3 regions of the Pseudomonas sp. CM25 genome follow, and region 3 is predicted to be linked to each of the others. Evidence: riboswitches for the same ligand, from Rfam matches in the RefSeq annotation. Region 3 holds a riboswitch; each other region holds the start of a gene.
What was found. Region 3 has a riboswitch for cobalamin ahead of cobW (cobalamin biosynthesis protein CobW). Riboswitches for the same ligand answer to the same signal wherever they lie in the genome.

Region 1 (7,720 bases), on a different contig from region 3:
CAGGGCGCGGGCCTTGGCCGGGTCCTGGGTGGCGGCCACGATGGTGGCGAACTCGGCGTCGCTGAAGTTCTTTTCGCTGTACAGCCGGAACAGGTCCTGGCGCTGGTCCTCGACGGTCAGGTGCTTGCGCAGCACTTGCTCGATGGTCGCTTGCGGCAACTGGGGGTGGGTGCGGCGCAGGAGCACGGCCATGCGTTCGATGTTGTGCGTGTAGGCATCCTGCAGCGGCAACTGGGCAAGGATCTGTTGTTCACGAGAGGGTTTCTGGTCGCAGGCGGCAAGGGCGGCAGTCAGCAGCAGGGGCAACAGCAACGTCTGGAAGCGAGGCATGAGGTGGCCTGGTCGGGCAGTGAAGACTGCCGATTATACCGATGTCCAGCGGGCCACGACGAGCCCTGTGATTTGCCTTGCGCGGCACACTGGGGTAGAACTCTGGCCTTTCGACCACTGCCATGAGCCACATGCCGAACTGCACCCTGCAACCTGTGGCGCGCGACGCCATTGCCGAAGTCGTGGCGTTTGTCGACAGCGCCCGCCGCGAGCTGTTCCCGATGCTGGCCAATGCACCGTTGCCGCGTGACCTGGCGCAGTTCGCCGAGACCTACCTGGACGGCGCGGGCTGCTTTCTGGAGGCCCGTGATGACGGGCAGCTGGTGGCGGTGATCGGCTATCTGCCTTATGACCACCGCTTTGCCCAGCTCGATTACCACGCCCGGCGGGTGGTCGAGGTGGTGCGCCTGTTCGTCTCGCCGGCCTACCGTCGGCATGGCCTGGCCGCGGCGTTGTTTGCGGCATTGCGCGAGCGAGCGGAGCAGGCGGGTGTCGACTGCCTGTACCTGCATACCCACCCGTTCCTGCCGGGGGCGATCGCGTTCTGGCAGCGGCAAGGGTTCGCGGTGGTGGATGTGGAGCAGGACCCGGTCTGGCAGACCACCCACATGCAGTTGCGCCTGGGCTGACAATGACAAAGCGCCGCGCTGGCCTCTTCGCGGCTAAACCGCTCCTGGAACTGCACATAGCTGACTGATTTAGCAGGGACCCTGTAGGAGCGGGTTTACCCGCGAAAGGGCCGGTCCAGCCAATACACGGATCAGCGCATCAGCCCCGACTCAAGCAACGCGGGGGTGTCAGAACGCCCCCGACAACGGCCATTCCACCGCCAAGCGTATCTGGTCCCCATCCAGCTCTGCCTGCGCCGTATTGCCCCGGTGCACGTTATGCCTCAGCGAAAACGTGGTGCCCTTGGCTTTGCCACTCTGCACCACATAGCGCGCCTCCAGGTCCCGCTCCCAATGCTTGCCACCCTTGCCGTAGCCCAGGTACGCATAACCGCCCGCAGGGTCGACGTGGCTGCCATCGATATCGAACCCGCGCACGTACAACGCCGTCAGGTTCAGCCCCGGCACGCCGTAGGCGCCCATATTCAGGTCATAGCGGGCCTGCCACGACTTTTCGTTCGGCGCGTTGAAGTCCGACATCTGCACCGCGTTGGCAATGAAGATCGCCCCTCGGGTCACGTAATCGAAAGGCGTATTGCCGTCCACCTGCTGCCAGCCCAGGCTGAAACCGTGCGGCCCTTGGTTGTAGCGCGAGACCAGGCTCCAGGTGGTGTTGTCGATACGCCCTGACAGCGCCTTGCCGGTGTCGGTGGTGCGGTACAGGTTGAGGTCCAGGCTGATACTGCGGCGATCATCCAGGGCATGGCTGAGCGTGCTGCCCAGGTAGTGCTGGTTCCAGCTGTCCTCGTAGCGTGAGCTGTAGAGGCTGCCGCTGAAGGCGGGGGCGGGGTTCCAGACTACGCCCGCCAGGTCGAAGCTGTTGCCCTGGCGGCCGTTGGAATAGTTCACCACAAAGCCTTGGTCGTGGCTGGACGCATTGCGGTCGGTACTTTCGTTGAAATGCCCGGCCACCAGCTTGAGGGTGTCGAACTCGTTGCTGGTGAGGAAGAAGCCGGTGGCGGTCTCGGGCAGCAGGCGGCTGTCGGACGAGCTGAACACCGGGGTCTTGATCCGTTGCTCACCATAAGACAGCACGGTATTGGACAGGCGCAGCTTCAGCGCAGCCCCTGCGCGGCTGTACTGGTTTTTTGGGTGGCCAGCGTTGTCCACCCCCAGCAGGCGCGCCTTGCCCGCGCGGCCGCCGCCGCTGTCGAGCTGCACGCCCAGATAGGCATGGGCATCCACGCCGACACCGATCAGCCCTTGGGTGAAGCCGGACTGCACGCTGCCCATCAAGCCATAGGCCCATTCCTCGGCCTTGCCGTTGCGCTCGCTACGTGGCTTGTAGGCATTGCGCGCAGCGCTGTTGCGCCCGCCATGCTTGAAGTCGCGCTGGTCGAACACGCTGCGGTTGAGGATATTCCAGCTGCCATCCTCGACAAAACCATTGCTTTGCGACTGGGCGGATTCGGCCTGGGCGAAGGGGGCAAGGCCCAGCAGCGGTAGGGCCAGCAGCAGTCGGGTCATTGCCCGGCCCCAAGCTTTTGCAGTTGTGCTGCAAAGCGCGTTTTGGCCCGTGCCGGCAAGCTGGCGGGCAGTTCTGCAGCCGGCGCGTCACCCACCTGGATCAGCATCACCATGCCCATCGCCAGGTGCGCAATGCACTGGATGCCGTACACCCCGGGCACGCTGAACGTCTGCTCGAACGGCTGGTTCAGCTTGCTCTTGAACGGTTCGGCGCCGGCGGGCAGCAACCCTGCGACGCTGGCTGCGTTGTGGCCGCTCTGGGTGGGCAGGAAGCGCACGCTGTCGCCGGGGGCGATGTGCAGGTGGTCCGGCTCATAGACCATTGCCCCCTCGCTGCCACGGTTGAGCATTTTCACTTCATGCACCTCGGCCAGCGCGGCCGGGGCAAGCAGGGCGCTGGCGAGCAGCAGGGCGACAGGGCGCAACAGCATGGGCAGAACTTCCTGGTTCAGGGGGCGCGGAAACGCAGGATGCGCGCGCCGTCGAAAGGGTCGGTGAGGTAGCGGGCATGGACGCCAAAGGTGCTCAGCAGGCGTTCGGGGGTGAGTACCTCGAACGGTTTGCCGAGGGCGACCAGGCGGCCTTGGTCGAGTACCGCGATGCGGTCGCAGGTGAGCGCCTGGTTGAGGTCGTGCAGGGCCACCAGGGTGGTTACCGGCAGCGCCTGCACCTGTTGCAGCAGGCTCAGCTGGTGCTGGATATCCAGGTGGTTGGTCGGCTCGTCCAGCAGCAACACCTGCGGCCGCTGCGCCAGGGCGCGGGCGATGTGCACGCGCTGGCGCTCGCCACCGGACAGCGAGCCCCACAGGCGTGTGCGCAGGTGCAGGGCATCGAGGTCGGCCAAGGCTTGCTCGACGATGGCGCGGTCGTGCGAGGCAAACGGTGCCAGTGCCGACAGCCAGGGTGTACGGCCAAGGGCCACGGCGTCGAATACGCTGATCGCATCGAGGGTGTCGGCCTGCTGCTCGACCAGTGCCAGGGCCTGAGCAACACGACGGCGCGGCAACCGCGCCAGGGGTTCGCCCAGTAGCTGCACGCTGCCGCTGGCCGGTTTGCGCAGCCCCGCCAGCAACTTCAGCAGCGAGGATTTGCCGGAGCCGTTGGGGCCGACGATGCCCAGGGTTTCGCCACTCACCACATCGAGGTCGATAGCCTCGAGCACGGTTCTGCCGGCCAGTTGCAGCCCCAGGCCCTGGCAGCTCAAGGGAGCGAGCTGTAGCGCGGTCATGACTGTCATGGGCGCCCTCGACGGCTGACCAGAATCAAGGCGAAGACCGGTGCGCCGATCAGTGCGGTGACAACACCAACCGGGATTACCTGGCCGCTGATCAGCGTGCGCGAAAGGATGTCGGCGGCAATCAGGAACAGCGCGCCGCCCAGGGCGCTGGCCGGCAGCAGACGGCTGTGGCCGGGGCCGAGGATCAGCCGCAGGGCATGCGGGATTACCAGGCCGACAAAGCCGATGGCGCCGACGATGGACACCATCACCGCCGTCACCAGCGCCGCGCAGCTGATCAGCAGCAACTGGGTACGGCGCACCGGGATGCCCAGCGACGCAGCCGAATCGACGCCAAAAGTGAAGGCATCCAGCGCGCGGCGATGCCACAGGCACACCAGCAAACCGCACAGCGCCACCGGCACCGCCAGCCACACCGAGGGCCAGCGCACACCACTGAGGTTGCCCAGCAGCCAGAACAGGATGCCGCGCGCCTGCTCGGCAGTGGCCGACTTGGTGATCAGGAACGCTGTCAGGGCGTTGAACAGTTGCGAGCCGGCGATACCGGCGAGTATCACCTGCGCGTTGTTGCTGCTGGGCCCGGCCGCGCGGGCCAGCACCAGCACCAGGGCGAATGCCGCCACGGCGCCGATGAAGGCGCCGGCAGACATGCTCAGTGCCAGGCTGCCTAGCCCCAGCAGGCCGACCAGCACCGCGCCAGTCGAGGCGCCGGCCGACAGCCCGAGCAGGTACGGTTCGGCCAGCGGGTTGCGCAACAGCGCCTGCAGGATCACCCCGCAGGTGGCCAGGCCGGCACCGCAGGCTGCGGCGACCAGGGTGCGGGTCAGGCGGTAGTTCCAGACGATGCCGGCGTCGATCGGGTCGACCGGGTAGCCGGCCTGCCACAAATGGTTGGCCAGGACCTGGCCGACCACGCTCGGCGACAGGCTGGTTTCGCCGATTACGGTGCCGGCCAGCAGCGCCGCCAGCAGGGCTGCCAGGGCAACTGCGAGGCTGGGTAGCAGGCGGCTCATCACGGCGCTGCTTTACCGCTGGCGAAGGCACTGGCCAACGTCTGCACACCGCGGAACAGGCGGATACCCGCCTGCATGGCGTCGGCATCGAGGATGATGATGCGGTCGTGCCTGACCGCGTCCATGTTGCGGGTAACCGGGTCGCTGCGCAGGAATTCAAGCTTCTTCTGGTAGTCATCGGCGGGGAAGCGGCGACGGTCCATGCGCGCGATGATCAGCCAGGTCGGGTTGGCCTTGGCCAGTGTTTCCCAGCCCACGGTTGGCCATTCCTCACTGGACTCGACCACGTTGCGCACGCCGAGGCTGCGCAGCATGAAGTCGGCGACCCCTTGGCGGCCTGCCACGTAGGGGTCGATGTCCAGGTCGGCGCTGGAGAACCAGAACAGCGCCGAGGTCGCCGACAGGTCCTTGCCGGCCAATTGCGCCCTGGCGCTGTCCAGGCGGCCTTTCAGTTCGGTGTTCAGCGCGGTGCCGCGGTCCTGCACGTCGAAGATCTCGGCCAGCTGGCTGACGCTCTTGTAGATGCTGTCGACCTGGAACGCCTGCAGGCGAGTGCCGTCTGCGCCCACCAGGTTGTCCTTGCCTTCGCAGTCCGAGGGCAGCAGGTAGGTGGGGATGTTCAGTTCGTCGAACTGTTCACGGGTGCCGACCACGCCCTGGGCGCCGACCATCCATTCGAACTGCACCGCCACCAGTTGCGGGCGCTTGCCTGCTACCGCCTCAAAGCTGGGGTCGTTGTCGGCCAGGCGCGGCACTTTGTCGTTCTGTGCCTGGTATTCGGGCAGCACGTTGTTGAACCACAGCGAGGTACCCGCCAGTTTGTCACCAAGCCCCAGTGCGTAGAGCATTTCGGTGCCGGCCTGGCCGATGGTGACGGCGCGTTCCGGTGCCTGGGCGAAGGTCTGCGGCTGGCCGCAGTTATCGACAGTCAGCGGGTAGTGAGTGGCGGCGGCCTGGGCCAGGCCGGTAAAACCAAGGCCGGCGAGCAGGGTGGCGATGCGGGGCAGCATGCGGGGCGATCTCCTATCGGACAGTTCTGGTGAGGAACGCACGGACAGGCATCGCCGAGCCCCCGCTGGCGGCAGGGGCAACACTGATAGCCAATCCCGGACACCCCGCCGGTTGGTGAATGCAGGCCGGCAGGTCTCCTGACTGATGCGTCATGGCCCGGCTCCGGCCTTCCCGGGTCGGTCACCCAGTGGCATCGATGGAGCAGGCTCGGCATCTACAGTTGCGGGGGCAGTTCCGTTTGGCCCGTGTTGGCAGGCCTGGGATTCCCTATTATTTCCGTGGTGGAAACCGGCGGCCCGCATGGTAGACCATCACGCCGCCGGTTAAAACGCTTTTCAGAAGTACTTCAGCCAGGTGATGTCGCGCCGCCGCGCCTTCAGGCGGGCGAACCCGCGCACCGGCAGGTACAGCGAAACCGCCAGCAATACCGCGGCCAGCCATACCGCGGCGATGCCGTCAAAGCCGAAGTAGTCGCCCTGGTTGAGACCGAACAGCGCCACGCTGGCCAGGTACAGCAGCTTCAACACATACAGGTGCAGCAGGTAGAAGAACATCGGCGCCGCACCGAACACCGCCAGGGCGCTGATCCAGCGCGCCTGCCCGGCACGCTCGAAGGCGCGCAGCAGCAGCAGGCCACAGCCCAGGGTCAGGGCCAGGAACAGCAGCGACGGTGGGTATTTGGTGATGTTGAAGAAACTCATCAGGGTTTGCGTGAGGGTCGGGTAACCATTCCAGGGCGCCTCGCCGTAGCCGTTGAGCATGCGCAGCACGACAAAGCCCAGTAGTGCGATCAGCCCGGCCACCCGCAAGCGCTGCTGGCGTCGACCGGCTTCGCTGCCGCGCGCGAACCAGGGGCCCAGGCCGTAACCCAGGGCGATCACGCCGATCCACGGCAGCACCGGGTAGGAGGTGCGCAGGCGCAGGTTGTCGGAGAACTCCAGCCAGCCGCGGTCATGCAGGATCGCCCATGGCACGTGCAGGGCCGACTCCACACCGAAGTGCAGGCCATCAAGCAGGTTGTGGCCGGCGATGATCATCGCGCCCACGGCGATCAGGGCTGCGCGTGGCAGCCACACCAGCAGCGACAGGGCGATCATGCTGACGCCGATCGCCCAGATCACTTGCAGGTAGATCACGCTGGGCGGCAGTTGGAAGGTCCAGGCGAAGTTGACCAGGGTGAACTCCAGCACCACCAGGAACAGCCCGCGCTTGAACAGAAACGCCGAGACATCGCTACGGCCCTGGTACTTCTCGCCGTACAGCCAGGCTGACAGGCCGGTCAGCAGGACGAACACGGGCGCACACAGGTGCGCCAGGGTGCGGCTGACGAATAGCGACGGTTCGGTGGTGTCGATGGCCATCGGGTCGCCGACCTGATGGTGCAGGAAGAAGGTTTCGCGGACATGGTCCAGGAGCATGAACAGGATCACCAGGCCGCGCAGGGCGTCGATGCTCTGCAGGCGCTGGGTAAGCAGGGTAGGGGTGGCGCTGGCGCTTGTCATGGGGGATCGCTGGCAAGAATGGATGTCAAATGGAATGTTATCTTATAACTTATTGGGGTTTGATGGGTAGGGGTTTTTGTGTTGCCTGGTGGTTGCCACCAGATATGCAGCGCCTGTCAGCCCTGATGCGATCCCTATGCCAGCCCTGCCCCAAACAAGCCGACCCAGGCAACCCAGTTCAAAACCTATAATCCACCGTCGCAAACCAGGCCCGTGGCATCCCCATCAACCACTGCTCACCACTGAACGCCGACACCACATACTCCCTGTCAAACACGTTGTTCACCTGCAAGCCCAAACGCACATCCGGCAACACCCGCCAGGCGATATTGGCATCGACCACGGTATACCCGGGGGCGCTCTGGGTATTGGCGGTGTCGGCATAACGCTCATCCACGTAGCGCGCACCCACGCCGGCCTCGACCTGCTGGCCAAAGCCTTTGCTCAACCACAGGTTGGCCGTGCGCCGGGGCACGTTTGCCGGCCGGTTGC
Region 2 (7,720 bases), on a different contig from region 3:
CGCTTCGGTCAGGTCGTAGTGCATCTGTGCCGGGCTCAGGCTGATGAGGTTGTCTACCCCGTCCTCGCTGGTGGAATACTGGCCGTACAACGACAGATCCTCCGTCAGCGCAAAAACCAGCCCGGCGCGCCAGTTGCCGCCTTGCAGGCTGCGGTCGCTGCGGCTGTCATTGCCCAGGTTGTCGCGGTCGATATGGTTCTGGTCACGGCGCACGCCGGTCACCAGCGACAGGCGATCGGTGAGTTGCAGGCGGTTTTCCGCAAACAGCGCGAAGGTGCCGGTGGTGGCGAGCGATTGCGGTCGCAGCGGCGAGGCGCTGTGGAAGTCGCCCGGTTGCGGCTGCCACGGGTCGATGTAGTCGCCGCCCACATCGTCGTACGGCGCATTGCTGTCGATGTTGAAACGGACCTTGTTGTACTCGGCACCCACCACCGTCTTGCTGGCCAGCCCGAACAGGCTGTGATCGAAGGCGAACGTCTGACGGTCGCCGAACTGCTCCTGGTTGTGCTTGATCTCCAGGTAGCTGCCGCGTAGCAGCTGCTGGCGCGCGGCGTCCCAGCTGTACGCCTCGGCATTGCGCCAGTGGCGGCGGCTTTTCATGTAGTACAGCTGGTTGCTGGCGCTGACCTGGTCGCTCAGCGTCCAGTCCGTGGTCAGGCGGGTCCACTCATCGACGTAGTGCTGCTTGTCGTTCTGCACGTTGTAGTTCTTGTAGCGCAGGCTGCTGCGGTAGTGGCCGTCGATCAGCGGCGTGCCGTAGTAATTGGCAGGCTTGGCATCGCCGCGCTCGTGGGCGAGGGTGAAGCTGAGGTCGTCAGTGGCGTCGAAGCGCAACGCGGCGCTGAGCGCCAGGCTGTGCGAGGGGGTGCGGTCAACCCAGCCATTGCCGGCTTGCTGGTTCAGCGTAAGCCGGTAGCTCAGGCGTTCGTCCAGGCTACCGCCACTGTCCAGCCCGAGCTGCTGGCGGTCCCATGAACCGTAACCCAGGCGCAGGTGATTGCGGATGTCGCCGCTGAAGGGCTTTTTCGGGATCACATTGACCACCGCACCGGTTGCACCCTCGCCATACAGCACCGACGCCGGGCCACGCAGCACGTCGATGCGCTCCACCATCCACGGGTCGACCGGGAATGTCTGGGTGCCCGCGCCGGCATACATGCGCGCGCCGTCGAACAGCGTCATCACCGAGCCGTGCCCGGTGAAGCCGCGAGCTGCAAGCCCCGTCCCGCCATCGCCTGGCGAGCCGATGTAGGTAATGCCCGGTGAACGGGTTACCGCATCCTGCACGCTGAGGTTGTTGCGCTGCTGGATCTGCTCGGCGCTGATGCTGCTGGTGCTGGCGGGTGTTTCCAGGGCACTGAGGCCCAGGCGCGACCCGGCCGTCGTCGGGGTGGCGAGGTCGAGGATGCGGTTGTCGAACGTGTCGGTGATGGCCGTTGACGGCAGGGCCAGAGGCTTTGGGTCGAAGTCATCGGCCTGGGCCGGCAGGGCGACGGCCAGGCAGGCCGCCAGGGGGTGAAGCTTGAAGATACGGGACATGTCGTTCCACTGCTGCAGGAATGAATGCATCCCGGTGGAAAACACGCAAAGGCTTGCCGTGCAGGCGAGCGCGCGCACGGATTCCGGCCTGCGCCCGCCCACCGCGGGTTGCCAAACAAGGCTTCAGGCCGGTCTCCGGGCTTGCGAGGGGCATGAAACCTTCACCTTCCCATGCCTGAGCACAGTGGTATCTCGAAGGGTTCGCTCGCTTACCGTTGCGGGGGCAGCGCCGGACTTGTCGTGGGCAACACGATGCACCGGCTTCCCGTTTCACCTTGCGCGCGGCGGCGCAGGGCACCTGAAACTGGCGCGCATATGACCACTGCACAGCACGGTCGTCAACCATCGGGCTGACAGGCAATCGCGTGATGAACGGCAAATTCCTGAATATTTGCTGAAGCTTTTTCGAACTATCGCGCCGCCGGGCGTTTCGGAATGTGGGCTAGCTACCCGTTTACATGTCATGGAGACATAGATGCATGCCTACTCATAACCTGCTCCGCCACACCTGCATCCTTGCCCTGATGGGCACCCCGTTGGCAGCCCATGCCGCACCCAGCACCGACCCTCTGTTCACCGTCGGCATTCTCGGCGCCTACGACGAATTCAAGTTTCAGGGCGGCAGTGAAACCCAGACCGAACACGTTGACGAAGGCGGCATCTTTGCCGGCTTTGGCAACAAGATGACCGCAGAGTCCGGTTTCATTTACCAGCTGGGTGCCGAAGGCAAGTATGCCGAGAAGCACGACAACAAACTCAAGGAGGGGCAGGCAGGGCTGGACCTGGGCTGGCGTGCGGCGGTGGATGCGCGCAACTTCGTCGATGTGATCGTGGGCGGCGGCTACATGTGGTCACGGTTTGAAACCGAGCACCGCAGGATCGAAAGCGAACTCACCTACAAGGCGCCGTTCGCCAAGGCGGCGTTGGGTTACAACCACCAGTTCGATGCGGCCACCTTGCGCGTGGAAGCCGGTGTACGGCGAACCCTCGATGGCCGGGTAAAACTGAAGGTGGAAGACTTTGGCAGTGACAGTGCGGACATGAAAGACCGCACCAACCCTTATGCCGAGGTGACCCTGCTGATGAACCAGCAAGGCAACCTGCCGATCCAGGCGGGCGTGTACTACACCCGCACCGAATACCGGCTCGACGACGAGACGCTGTTGGCCGACAACACCGAGCTCAAGCGCGACGAGTACGGCTTCAAGATAGGCCTGGCCTTCTGATCCGGCGGCCCTGCAAACGCACCTGCAGGGCCTTTACCGACCGCGCCGCCGCGACACGCGTGCTTCGATGTTCTTGCGCCCGATCAGCAGCGGCGGTTTCTCTGTCACCGGCTCATCGGCCAGCCACTTGTACATCACCAGGCAGTCCACCAGCCCCAGGCGGGCATGGCGATAGGCCTTGGGCAGCCGGCCAACCGTTTCGAAGCCCAGCTTGTGCCACAACGCCACCGCCACCTCGTTGCTGGCCACCACCGAGTTGAACTGCAGGGCCAGAAAGCCTTCCTGGCGTGCCAGCTTCTGCGAATGTTCGCACATCAGGCGTGCCACGCCCCGGCCGCGGGCGCTCTCGCAGACCATGTAGCCGCAATTGCCCACGTGCGCGCCAGGGCCGGCCGCGTTGGCCTTGAGGTAATACGAACCCAGCAGCTCGCCATCCTCCTCTGCCAGCAGCGTGTGTAATGGCAGCTCCAGCCACAATTGGCGGGCCTGTTCGGCGTTCAGGGCGGGGTCGAATGCGTAAGTTTCGCGGGCCTGGACGGTGGCCTGGAAGGTCGGCCAGAAACGTTCGAAGTCTTCCGGCGTCATGGGGCGAATGTGGATCATGCGGGTTCCTGCGCGGGCTGGGCCGCCCAGTCTGGGCGGCGCGGCGCCGTCGCGCAAGGGTGGCGGCGCCGTTTGTGCTCAGCCGTTGGCCTTGCCCACTGCATCCATGGCCCGCGCCGAGTAGACCAGTGCGGCCCCGGCGTTCATCGCCACGGCCACGCCGAGCGCCTCGGCAATTTCCTCGCGGCTGGCGCCATGCTTGACCGCCTGCTGCGAGTGCACGGCGATGCAGCCGTCACAGCGGGTGGTCACGGCCACGGCGAGGGAAATCAGCTCGCGGGTCTTGGCGTCGAGGTGGTTGGTCTTGGCCCCCGCACCACTGGCGGTCATGTAGCCGGCCACGGTGTCGGGGGAGAGTTGCTTGAGATCGCCGATGCCGGCCATCAACTGCTTACGGTAGGCGTCCCAGTCCATCATGCTCATCGTCTTCACCTTGGGGTGGTTGCGAGTGGAGCTTTCAGGCTAGTCGAAGAGTGGCAGGTGTGAGGCTTGTACTTTGGTGGGTGTACGCAGGTCGTAGGCAAAACGGCCTGCGTTGCCGGTCAGATGTAGATGAACACCAGCAGCAGCGCGGCGACCACTGCCCACTTTTCCAGGTAGTAGCGTGTGCGGTTGCGCTTTTTCATCGCCTTGCCGCGCTCACGGATCTTGTAGATGCGGGTAAACAGCCGGTTGATGCCGCCGGTCTTGTCGCCGGCACCGTTGGGCGCTGCTGCGGCGGCCATGACCTTGCGGCTGAACCAGCGGTTGAACGCCGTGGCCCAGCGGTACTTGAGCGGGCGTTCGACGTCGCAGAACAGGATGATGCGGTTGTGTTCGGTGTTGTTGGCCGCGTAGTGGATATAGGTCTCGTCAAAGATCACCCCCTCGCCATCGCGCCAGGAGTACTTCTCGCCGTCAACGTCGATATAGCAGCCATCGTCGTTCGGCGTGTCCAGGCCCAGGTGGTAGCGGTACGAGCCGGCATACGGGTCACGGTGGCGCACCAGCTTGGCGCCTGGTGGCAAGGTGGCGAACATGGCGGCCTTGACCGTGCCGATGCCTTGCAGCAATTCGGTGGTACGCGGGCACAGGGCCATTGCCGACGGGTGGCTTTCGCCATACCACTTCAGGTAGAAGCGCTTCCAGCCAGTCTTGAAGAACGAGTTGAAACCGACGTCGTCGTAATTGTCGGACTTCTTGATTGCGCCCACGTGCAGCAGCTGGCGGCCCTCCTCGCGGATTTCCTGCCAGTGGTCCTGCAGCGGCTTCAGTTCGGGAAAGGCTTCGACCGGCAGGTAAGGCTTGGCCGGGTGCCTGGAAAACAGGTAAAGGAAGGCGTTGACCGGCGCCAGGAAGCTGGAGTGGTCACCCAGTTGGCGGGTCAGCTTGTGACGCACCCGGCCGCGCAGGTGAACATAGGCGATCGAGAAAACGAAGATAAGTACGAGTGCAATTTTCATGGACGTTTACTTGTCGAAAAATGGCCATGCGCCATGGCATAAGCCCGCCAGCATAAACAATCATGGGGGCAGTTTGTACTTATTGTTACGAAAGTGCGGGGCGACTTAGGTGTAATGCCCTACAGTCTTGCGCAAACGATTCATGTACGGGAGTTCACATGGTTCAGGATGTCCGCCCCAGCGGCGCCCCCTTCAAGCGGCTGTTTTTTGCCTTGCCGGTCAGTGATGCCCAGCGCCGTGCGCTTGCCGACTGGCGGCGCAGCCTGGGTATGCGCAGCGGCAAGCCGGTAGCGGCCGCCAATTTCCACGTGACCCTGCTGTTTCTCGGCGATGTGGATGCCGCCCAGGTGCCAGCGATATGCGCTGCGGTCGACCAGTTGGCGCTGCCGGCCAAGCCCCCCCGGCTGCTGCTCGACCGTTTGCAGGTGTGGCAGCGGGCCAGCGCCCTGGTGCTGGAGGCGCAGCAGGTACCACCGGCCCTGCTGCAACTGGTCTACGCCCTGCAGCAGGCCTTGCTACCGTTGGGCGTGCAACCGGCCAGCCGTGAATACCGCCCGCACCTCACGCTTTCCCGGGACTACCACGGCCAGCCGCCAGAGGCTGCTAGCGCGCCGGAGTTCTACCTCGCGGCCCGCCATTTCACCCTGTACGAGTCGCGCAAGGGCGCGTACTGGCCGCTGGCGCAATGGCCGCTGTCGGACTGAACCCGGTCAGAGTTCCGGGGTGTACTTCACCGTCAGCAGGAAGTTGCGCGGCTCGCCCCAATTGTTGCTGCCATTAAGCTGGTTGAACCCGGCAACCCAGTACTTCTTGTCAAACAGGTTGTTGGCGTTGACGGCAACGTTCACTTCCGGGGTCAGCTGATAGGCCAGCCGCGCGCTCCATACGGTATACCCGGGCACGGTATAGGTGCGCTCGTAGCCCAGGGTGTGGCTCTGGGTGGTGAAACCAAGGCCGGTGCTCCAGCGCTGGCCGTCCAGCGGCAGGGTGTAGTCGGCCCAGGCGCGCAGCATGTGCTTGGGTGTCCACTGGCTGAACGTGCGGCCTTCGTTCTCCGGGTCATCGAGGAACTTGGTGGTGTTGTAGGTGTAACCGGCAAACAGTTGCAGGCCGCTCAGCACTTCGCCGCTGATCTCGGCTTCGACGCCCTGGCTGCGCACCTTGCCGGCAGCGGTGGAGCAGTACCAGTCATCGCAGGCGAAGCCCGACGCCACATCGGTGACCGCGCGGTTTTCCTGGTCATAACGGAACAGCGCCAGCGACGCATTGACCCGGCCATCGAGCAGCTCGCCTTTCAGGCCTGTTTCATAGTTGCTACCAATTACCGGTTTGAGTGGCGTATTGCCCACGGCGCGTTCGGTCTGCGGGACGAACACGTCGGTGTAGCTGGCGTACCAAGCCCATTCGCGCGTCAGGTCATAAACGAACCCGGCATACGGCGTGACTTGCCCCGATTCGGTCATGCGGCTGGTCGGGTAACGGGTACCTGGGTCGCTCAGGCTGTCGAAGTCGATCGAGTCCCAGCGGTAGTCGAACCAGCTCACGCGCGAGCCCAGAATCAACGTCAGGTCCTGGGTCGGTTTGACGCGCCAGGCGCCATACAGGCCTTTCTGGCGAATGTCGTAGCTGGCCCGGTTGGAACGTGCAAGGTCGCCGTCGAAGACGCTGTCCCGGCTGGGCTCGGGGCGGTCATGATCGATATCGAAGATGTTGCCGCCGGCGTCGAAGTTGCGCCAGTAGGCGTCGTCCGAGGTCAGTTTGGCGTAGTTGCCGCCCACGGTGATCTCATGGGCCAGGGGGCCAGTGTCGAAGTGGCCGACCACGTTCATGTCCAGGCCCAGCTTGGTCGAGTGAAAATCGGTGAGCCAGTCGGCGTAGGTGATGCCGCTGCCATCTGCTGCAACGCCTTGGCCGGTGCTTTGCACGCGCTGGTGGGTGGACGTGTTGGTTTCATCCATGCGCACGGCAGCAGCCTTGAAGGCCCAGTCATCGTTGAAGCGGTGTTCGAGGTCCAGGTAGTAGGTGGTGACGTCGTTTTCTGCACGGCTCCAGCGGGCCCCGGTATAAGTCGACCGAGGCAGTTCAACCGCCTTGCCACTGGCGTAGCGTGGAATGCCGCGCAGCATCGGCCTGGACTGCTGGCGGCTGTAACTGATACCGCCGCCTACGGTGGTTGCGTCGCTGAGGTCGATGTCCAGTGCCCCATACAGCGAATGGTTCTTGCTCCAGACATAATCGATGAAACTGTCGCTCTGGTCTTCGTCCGCGACAACCCGTCCGCGCACCCGGCCATCGCTGGTCAGCGGGCCGCCGGCATCCACTTGCAGGCCGTAGTGGTCCCAGGAGCCGGCTTTACCCGTCAGCGTAACTGTCGGCGCCGCCTGGCCACGCTTGCGCACCAGGTTGATCGCGCCGCCCGGGCTGCCGGTGCCTTGCAGCAGGCCGGAGGCACCGCGTAACACTTCGACGCGGTCGAAAAACACCAGGTCTTGCGTCGCCCAGTTGCCCAGCGAGTAGTTGTTGCGCTGGATCGGCACGCCATCGTACTGCCAGTCATCGATCTGGAAACCGCGCGAGGTCACCACCACGCCAGGGCCGATGCCTTGTGCGCCGACGATGCCGGTGGTGTGGTTGAGCGCGTCCTGCAGGTCGGTGATGCCCTGGTCGTCCAGTTGCTTGCGGGTGATGACGGTGACGGACTGGGGGATTTCCTTGAGGGTATGGGTGCCTTTGCCGAGGGTGACGGCGCGGGCGGCATACGAGCCGCTGCCCTCGCTGGTGGCATTCAGGTAATTGTCGGTGATGCTGGTGCTGCCCAGCTCCATGACATCGCCCCCCAGGCTGGCGGGCGCCACACTGAAATGCCCGTCGGCGGACACCCGCAACGCCAGGCCACTGCCGGCCAGGGCA
Region 3 (7,720 bases):
CTGTCTGCATAGGTCACCAACGTTTGTTCTTGTAGTTTGGCTGCGTGCCGCGGTGGGCGGCGCGTGGTGACAGGCTACGGGGCAGGGTGGGGGGAAGGCTTGTCGCTGGGTGTACTGGTTGTTGTGCCTGGGCGCACACTTGAGGAAGGCGTTATCCGGCTACCGATTCAACATCTGACGCACCAGCACTGCCCGGCCGGGCCCAGTGCCCGGCGGCTCGACCAGGCCACATCCATATCAACCCGCCGTGGATAGCCGGCCACCTGCAACTCCACCAGCCCACTGCCAAACCGCGCCACCAGCGCCTTGGGCAGTTCGGCCCAGCCAAACCCGCGCACGGCGAACTCGAGCAGGGTGAGGTAATCCGGTGCCGACCAAGCCTGGCCACGGCCCTGATGCAGGCTTGGCGCGTAGGTCTTGATATATAACTGGCGTGCGTTTTCGAGGTGCTGCGTTTGCACCTGCGCAATGCCCGCCAGCGGGTGCCCGCTGGCCACGTACACGGCGAATTCCGCCTGCTCGGGCAAACGCGCCACGGCAACGTCGGCAGGGTAATTGGGCTGTGTGGCAAGAATGCCGATCTGCGCCATGCCCAGCTGGATCATTTCGATTACATCGGCATCCTCCGACGGCCCGCAGCGCAGCTCGGTGTGCGGGTAGTGCTCAGCAAACCGGGCCATTACCGCACCCTGGAAGGTAACGCTGTAGCTGTCCGACATCACCACCGACACCAGCGCCTCGACATGTTCTGCCAGCCGCACCGCCAGTGCATCGAGCTGGGCGCTGGCATCGAGAATCGCCTCGACACGCCTCAGTACCTGCCGGCCAGCCTCGTTCAGCGTGGGATGGCGGCCAGTGCGGTCAAACAGCGGGCAACCAACATCGGCCTCAAAGTTGGCGATCGCGATGCTGATAGTGGACTGGCTTTTGCGCAGCTTGCGCGCAGCGGCGGAAAAAGACCCCAGCGATGCGGCTTCGACAAACGCAACCAAGGCTTCGGGTGAGTAGCGCATGTATTGATAAAACCGATGGTAGCTATATCGCGAGTATCTGTTCTATCAAAGAAAATAGGAAGCACGACTCACGCACTGGATGGAATTTGCAATGAAAAACGTCTCTTTCACCGAACGCCTGGTTCACGCCGTCGGTTATGAAGTGTTCGCAGTGCTGCTGTGTGCGCCGCTGTTGTCCTGGATCATGGGCAAATCGCTGGCGACAGCCGGCGCGCTGGCGGTGACCCTGTCGGTGATCGCCATGCTGTGGAATATGGTCTACAACGCGCTGATCGATCGTTATGTACAGACCGAGCGGATCCACTGGCAGGCCCGCGCGCGTTTCGCGCACGGCCTGGGCTTCGAGGCCGGCCTGGTAGTCTGGTGCCTGCCGGTGGCCGCGTGGATGCTGGATATTTCGCTTTTGCAGGCGTTCATGGTGGAGCTGGGCTTCTTCGTGATCATCCTGCCCTACACCGTGCTGTACAACTGGGCGTTCGACAAAGTCCGGCACCTGCTGATGCAGCGTCGCCTGGCCTAAGGCGTGTGCCCAACTCCCACACCAATAAAAACGGGGCATGCCATTGCTGGCATGCCCCGTTTTCAAACCGCTGAAACGACTCAGGCGACTTTGACGATCCAGCCTGCCGGTGCTTCGACATCACCGCTCTGGATGCCGGTCAGCTCGTCGTAGAGCTTCTGGGTAACCGGGCCGACCTTTTCCAGGTCGTGGAACACGTGCAGCTTGCCATTGTACTCGATGCCGCCGATCGGGGTGATCACCGCAGCGGTACCGCAGGCACCGGCTTCGATGAAGCGGTCCAGGTTGCTGATTTCGACATCGCCTTCGATCACTTTCAGGCCCAGGCGCGATTGCGCCAGTTCCATCAGCGACAGGCGGGTGATGCCTGGCAACACCGAGGCAGATTTCGGCGTGACGAACTCGTTGTTGGCGGTGATACCGAAGAAGTTGGCCGAACCGACTTCCTCAATCTTGGTGTGAGTCAGCGGGTCGAGGTAAATGGCGTCGGCGAAGTTGGCCTTCTTGGCCTCCGCGCCTGGCTGCAGGCTGGCCGCGTAGTTACCGCCGACCTTGGCTGCGCCGGTGCCTTGCGGGGCAGCACGGTCGAAGCTGGAGATCTGGAAGTTGTGCGGCTTCATGCCGCCCTTGAAGTACGAGCCAACCGGGATGGCGAATACCGAGAAGATGAACTCGGGGGCGGTGCGCACGCCAATGTTGTCACCAGTGCCGATCACGAACGGGCGCAGGTACAGGGCGCCTTTGCCGTGCGGTGGCACGAACTTTTCGTTGGCCTTGACCACCTGCTTGCACGCTTCGATGAACACATCGGTAGGCACGTGCGGCATCAGCAGGCGGGCGCAGCTGCGCTGCATGCGGGCGGCGTTCTGGTCCGGGCGGAACAGGTTGATCGAGCCGTCCTTGCAACGGTAGGCCTTGAGGCCCTCGAAGCACTGCTGGCCATAGTGCAGCGCCGTGGAGCCTTCACTGATGTGCAGTACGTTGTCTTCGGTCAGGGTGCCCTTGTCCCACTCGCCATTGCGCCATACGGACAGGTAGCGTTTGTCGGTCTTGATGTAGTCGAAACCCAGCTTGTCCCAATTAATGCTTTCGTTGCTCATGACACCCTCATTGTCTTGCAAGTGCCCGATCGCTCGGGCTGCTGTTATATGCGCACCATGCCACCATAATACATCCGCAGCAGATCGGGAACGGCCAGTCACGAATTGAGGTTGCGAGGTGTTCACCGCAAGATTTTTAGCGCCTGTGAAATCGAGCGCCGCGCGGGCGGCGCTCGGTTTCACAGGCGCCGCAAAACTTTCGCCAATCTTCAACGGTCTACCGCCCCAAGCGCTTCCCCCAATCACCGCCATGCCCCTGCGCACAAGCCTCTTCACTGTCGAACCGCACATGCCATGCCGGATGATCCAGTGCTATGCCCGCCGCCTCCAACGCTTGTGCAGTCAGCACCAGCATGCGCGTCTTGGCGTCGCCCGCCATGGCTGCAGCCTTGTCGGCTTCTTGCTCGAACACCCAGGTTATGCGCAAGCTGGCCGGAAAATCCTCAGGATCGAGCCGGTGGGTCAGCCAGCTGAAGCCGATGATTTCTGCCTTGGCCGTTTCGCAGGCATCGGTCAGGCATATCACCAGTTCACGCTCCAGCCTGGCCATTTCACGCTTGCCAGATGCCTTCACAGGTTTGCCTCGTCGTCGATCTGCTGACAGAACCGCAGCCGGTTACCGAACGGGTCCCACACCTGCATCTGCAAGCCCCAGTCCAGGCGCTCGGCTTCGGGCCGCGCGTAGCCGTACTGTTTCGCTTGCAGTTCATGCTCCAGCGCGCGCAGGTCGTCGATGCGGGCGAACACCGTCGAGCCGGGGCACGCGTCACCATGGTGTTCGGAAAGGTGCAGGATCAGGCTGTCACGATGAACCTGCATGTACAGCGGCAGGTCCGGGCTGAAGCGGTGTTCCCAGTCCAGCGTGAAACCGAGAAATTCGAGGTAGAACTCCCTGGCCTTTTCGACCGAGAAGATACGCAGCACCGGGATGGCGGGAGCGAGGGGCATGGGGCGTCCTTGACCGTGGGCAAAGACGCTACTCTAGCGCAGTTGCGCAACCTGTGGTTGACCACCCGCCAGCCACTGCGTAGCCTTGCCAGTTCGAGGTTCTTCGGCCAGGCCGAAGCTAAGACGGGAACGCGGTACAAGCCGCGGCTGCCCCCGCAACTGTAAGCACCGACAACGGATCGACACAGCCACTGCGCCAACGCGCGGGAAGGCGTCATCCCGCCAGCCTGGCTTCAGCCGGCAACTGGAACGGTGCCAGCCAGGAGACCTGCCTCGCAACGTTTTCGACTTTCAACCGGGCGGGGTGATCCGGTGGCGAACAAGCCCGGCCGGCCTGGCCTGCGGCTGTCGTCCTGCATGCCCGCGCCATTCTGCCAAGGGCACTGCGACATGAAAACACTGGCCAAGCTCCCCGTCACCATCGTTACCGGCTTCCTCGGTTCGGGCAAGACCACCTTGCTGCGGCACATGCTCGACAACGCCCAGGGCCGCCGTATCGCGGTCATCGTCAACGAGTTCGGCGAGCTGGGCATCGACGGCGAAATCCTCAAGCAGTGCAGCATCGGCTGCACCGAGGAAGAAGCCAGCGGCCGCGTCTACGAGCTGGCCAACGGCTGCCTGTGCTGCACCGTGCAGGAAGAATTCTTCCCGGTGATGCGCGAGCTGGTGGCGCGCCGTGGCGACCTCGACCACATCCTCATCGAAACCAGTGGCCTGGCCCTGCCCAAGCCGCTGGTACAGGCCTTCCAGTGGCCGGAAATCCGCAACGCTTGCACGGTCGACGCGGTGATCACCGTGGTCGACAGCCCGGCGGTAGCCGCCGGCACCTTCGCCGCCTACCCGGACCAGGTCGATGCCCAGCGCAAGCTCGACCCTAACCTGGACCATGAATCGCCGCTGCACGAACTGTTCGCCGACCAGCTGGCCAGCGCCGACCTGGTGGTGCTGAACAAGGCCGACCTGATCGATGCCGAGGGCTTGGCCAAAGTGCGTGCCGAAGTGGCCGAAGAACTGCCGCCAGCGGTCAAGGTGATCGAGGCCAGCAGCGGCAAGTTGCCAATTGACGTGCTGCTGGGCGTGGGTGCCGAGTCCGAGGCGCACATCGATGGCCGCCGTACCCACCACGACTCGCACCACGATGGCGACGACCATGACGATCATGACCACGACGCCTTCGACTCCATCTCCATCGACCTGCCCGAAGCCGACGAAAGCCTGCTGCTTGATGCCCTGACCCAGCTGGTGGTGGAGTTTGGCGTGCTGCGCGCCAAAGGGTTTGCGGCCATCCCGGGCAAGCCGATGCGCCTGCTGGTGCAGGGCGTGGGGACCCGCTTCGACAAGCACTTCGACCGCGCATGGCGCGCCGACGAGCCGCGCATCACCCGCCTGGTGCTGATCGGCCAGGACCTGGATGCGGCCCAGCTGGAAGCACGCCTGCGCAAAGCCCTGGGCGCCTGACCCCATGCACCTGCTGCGGACCCAGCCCGGTGGCTTCGTACCGGATGACAGCATTGCCGACCTCGGCCAGACACCCGCCGAGCTGGTGATTCTCTGCAGCGGCGATTCGCACCTGGCATTGCTCGCCGATACCGCCGAGCAATTGCCCGAAGACTTCCCCAGCCTGCGCCTGGCCAACCCGATGCAGGTGCAGAACCACGCCTCGGTCGACCTGTATGTCGATCAGGTGCTGCGCCATGCCAAGGTCATCCTGGTGTCGCTGCACGGCGGCGTCGGCTACTGGCGCTATGGCGTCGAGCAGCTGGTCGAGCTGGCCGCGCGTGGCGTACAGCTGATCCTGGTGCCAGGCGACGACCGCCCCGACCCGGAGCTGACCCGCCTTGGCACCGTCAGCAGCCAGCAGGCCGAGCGCCTCTGGCACTACCTGCGCCAGGGCGGCAAGGCCAACGCCATCAACCTGTTCCAGTGCCTGGCCAGCCAGTGGCTGGGCCGCGACTATGCCTGGGACGAACCGCAACCCTTGCCACGCACGGCGGTGTATCACCCGGCCAAGGGCAGCGCCGTGCTGAAGGACTGGTACCCGCACTGGCGCCCTGAGCACCCGGTGGCGCCGCTGCTGTTCTACCGCTCGCACCTGCAGGCGGCCAACACCGCGTTCATCGACGAGTTCTGCCAGCGCCTGCAGGCTGCCGGGCTGAACCCGTTGCCGATCGCGGTGGCCAGCCTGAAGGAAAGCGCGTGCCTGGAGCAGGTCGAAGCCTGGCTGGACGAAGTGGGTGCCGAAGTACTGGTCAATACCACCGGCTTCGCCCTGTCCAGCCCCGAACAGCCCAACCTGCGCCCGTTCCGTCGTGACATCCCGGTGCTGCAGGCGATCTGCGCGCAGGACAACCAGCCCGGCTGGGAAGCCAGCGAGCAAGGCCTTGGCGCGCGCGACCTGGCCATGCACATCGCCCTGCCAGAGCTGGACGGGCGCATCATCACCCGGCCGGTCAGTTTCAAGGACATGGCCTGGCGCAGCGAGCGCAGCCAGTCTGACGTGGTGTGCTACCGCGCTCACCCCGAGCGCATGGACTTTGTCGCCGAGCTGGCGCGTCGCTGGGTCGAGCTGGCCCGCCTGCCCAATGGGCAGAAGCGGGTGGCACTGGTGCTGGCCAACTACCCGACCCGTGATGGGCGTATCGGCAATGGCGTCGGCCTGGACACACCGGCCGCCGCGCTGAACATTCTCAGGGCGCTGCAGGCCGAAGGCTACCCGCTGGCCGAGCTACCGGGCAGCGGCACGCAGTTGATCCACCAGTTGCTCGGCGGCGTGACCAACGACCTCGACCACCTCGACCAGCGCCCCTGCGCCCAGAGCCTGAGCCTGGGCGACTACCAGGCCGCGTTCGCGCGCTTGCCCGAGGCCAATCGCCAGGCGGTGCTGGAACGCTGGGGGCCACCCGAGCAGGACCCGATGTACCGCAGTGGCCGGCTGATGGTGGCGGGCCTGCGCTATGGCCTGACCTTCGTCGGCATCCAGCCGGCCCGGGGCTACCAGGTAGATCCGAGCGCGGTCTATCACGACCCCGATCTGGTACCACCGCACGGCTACCTGGCGTTTCACTTCTGGCTGCGCCATGCCTTTGCCGCCGATGCAGTGATCCACGTCGGCAAGCACGGCAACCTGGAATGGCTGCCCGGCAAGGGCGTCGGGCTGTCGGCTGAGTGCTGGCCGGATGCCTTGCTCGGCCCGCTGCCGAACATCTACCCGTTCATCGTCAACGACCCGGGCGAGGGTGCCCAGGCCAAGCGGCGCACCCAGGCGGTGATCATCGATCACCTGATGCCGCCGCTGACCCGCGCCGAAACCTATGGCCCGTTGCGCCACCTGGAACAGCTGGCCGACGAGTTCTACGAAGCGCAGCTGCTCGACCCACGGCGTGCCCGCGAGCTGCAGCGCGATATCCTCGAACTGGTCAAGGCCACCCATATCGACCGCGAGTTGCAGCTGGAAGGGCAACTGGACGATGCCGCCGTATGGCTGCCGCGCCTGGATACCTACCTGTGCGACCTGAAGGAATCGCAGATTCGCGATGGCCTGCATGTGTTCGGCCAGTCGCCGCAAGGCCGCTTGCGCCTGGATACCCTGCTGGCGCTGTTGCGGGTCGAGCGTGGCGACGGCCGCGGCGGCAATGCCAGCTTGCTGCGGTCCTTGGCCAAGGCGCTGGTGCCGGGCTTCGACCCGCTCGATTGCGACCTTGGCCAGCCATGGCAGGGTGTGCGGCCCGGGCAGTTGCAAGCCATCAGCAGCGAACCCTGGCGCACCTGTGGCGACACCCGTGAGCGCCTCGAACTGTTGGCGCTGCAGGTGATCGAGCAGGTGCTGGGCGGCACCGCACAGTTGCCTGACTTGAGCGACTGGCAGCCGGTTCACGAGGTGCTGCAGGCCCTGCGCGAAGCGGTGGCGCCCGGCCTGGATGCCTGTGGTGCTGCCGAAATGAACGGCCTGCTGGCGGCGCTGGCCGGGCGCTTCGTGCCCGCCGGCCCCAGCGGCGCGCCCAGCCGGGGCCGCCTGGACGTGCTGCCCACCGGCCGCAACTTCTATACCGTGGATGTGCGCAACCTGCCCACCACTACCGCCTGGCGCCTGGGTTTTGCCTCCGCCAACCTGATCCTCGAACGGCACTTGCAGGACCACG

Region 1: it holds a riboswitch for cobalamin, as region 3 does, so the genes downstream of both, HP546_RS04530 (ABC transporter substrate-binding protein) here and cobW (cobalamin biosynthesis protein CobW) in region 3, are expected to answer to the same signal.
Region 2: it holds a riboswitch for cobalamin, as region 3 does, so the genes downstream of both, HP546_RS04520 (TonB-dependent siderophore receptor) here and cobW (cobalamin biosynthesis protein CobW) in region 3, are expected to answer to the same signal.

Annotation. Positions count from the first base shown of each region.
Region 1 covers NZ_JABMCW010000023.1:20,723-28,442, reverse strand. The annotation lists gene HP546_RS04560 (hypothetical protein) at 1-330, opposite strand, end outside; gene HP546_RS04555 (GNAT family N-acetyltransferase) at 462-959, shown strand; gene HP546_RS04550 (OprD family porin) at 1,128-2,465, opposite strand; gene HP546_RS04545 (pseudoazurin) at 2,462-2,896, opposite strand; gene HP546_RS04540 (ABC transporter ATP-binding protein) at 2,914-3,702, opposite strand; gene HP546_RS04535 (iron ABC transporter permease) at 3,699-4,715, opposite strand; gene HP546_RS04530 (ABC transporter substrate-binding protein) at 4,715-5,725, opposite strand; cobalamin riboswitch at 5,836-6,034, opposite strand; gene HP546_RS04525 (DUF1624 domain-containing protein) at 6,062-7,228, opposite strand; gene HP546_RS04520 (TonB-dependent siderophore receptor) at 7,407-7,720, opposite strand, start outside.
Region 2 covers NZ_JABMCW010000023.1:12,729-20,448, reverse strand. The annotation lists gene HP546_RS04520 (TonB-dependent siderophore receptor) at 1-1,539, opposite strand, end outside; cobalamin riboswitch at 1,648-1,856, opposite strand; gene HP546_RS04515 (outer membrane beta-barrel protein) at 2,019-2,765, shown strand; gene HP546_RS04510 (GNAT family N-acetyltransferase) at 2,799-3,368, opposite strand; gene HP546_RS04505 (carboxymuconolactone decarboxylase family protein) at 3,447-3,791, opposite strand; gene lpxO (lipid A hydroxylase LpxO) at 3,911-4,810, opposite strand; gene thpR (RNA 2',3'-cyclic phosphodiesterase) at 4,969-5,514, shown strand; gene HP546_RS04490 (TonB-dependent receptor) at 5,521-7,720, opposite strand, start outside.
Region 3 covers NZ_JABMCW010000179.1:1,723-9,442, reverse strand. The annotation lists gene HP546_RS18270 (hydantoinase B/oxoprolinase family protein) at 1-10, opposite strand, end outside; gene HP546_RS18265 (LysR family transcriptional regulator) at 168-1,013, opposite strand; gene HP546_RS18260 (multidrug/biocide efflux PACE transporter) at 1,105-1,533, shown strand; gene HP546_RS18255 (branched-chain amino acid aminotransferase) at 1,614-2,633, opposite strand; gene HP546_RS18250 (hypothetical protein) at 2,851-3,207, opposite strand; gene HP546_RS18245 (glyoxalase superfamily protein) at 3,204-3,581, opposite strand; cobalamin riboswitch at 3,661-3,872, shown strand; gene cobW (cobalamin biosynthesis protein CobW) at 3,972-5,039, shown strand; gene cobN (cobaltochelatase subunit CobN) at 5,044-7,720, shown strand, end outside.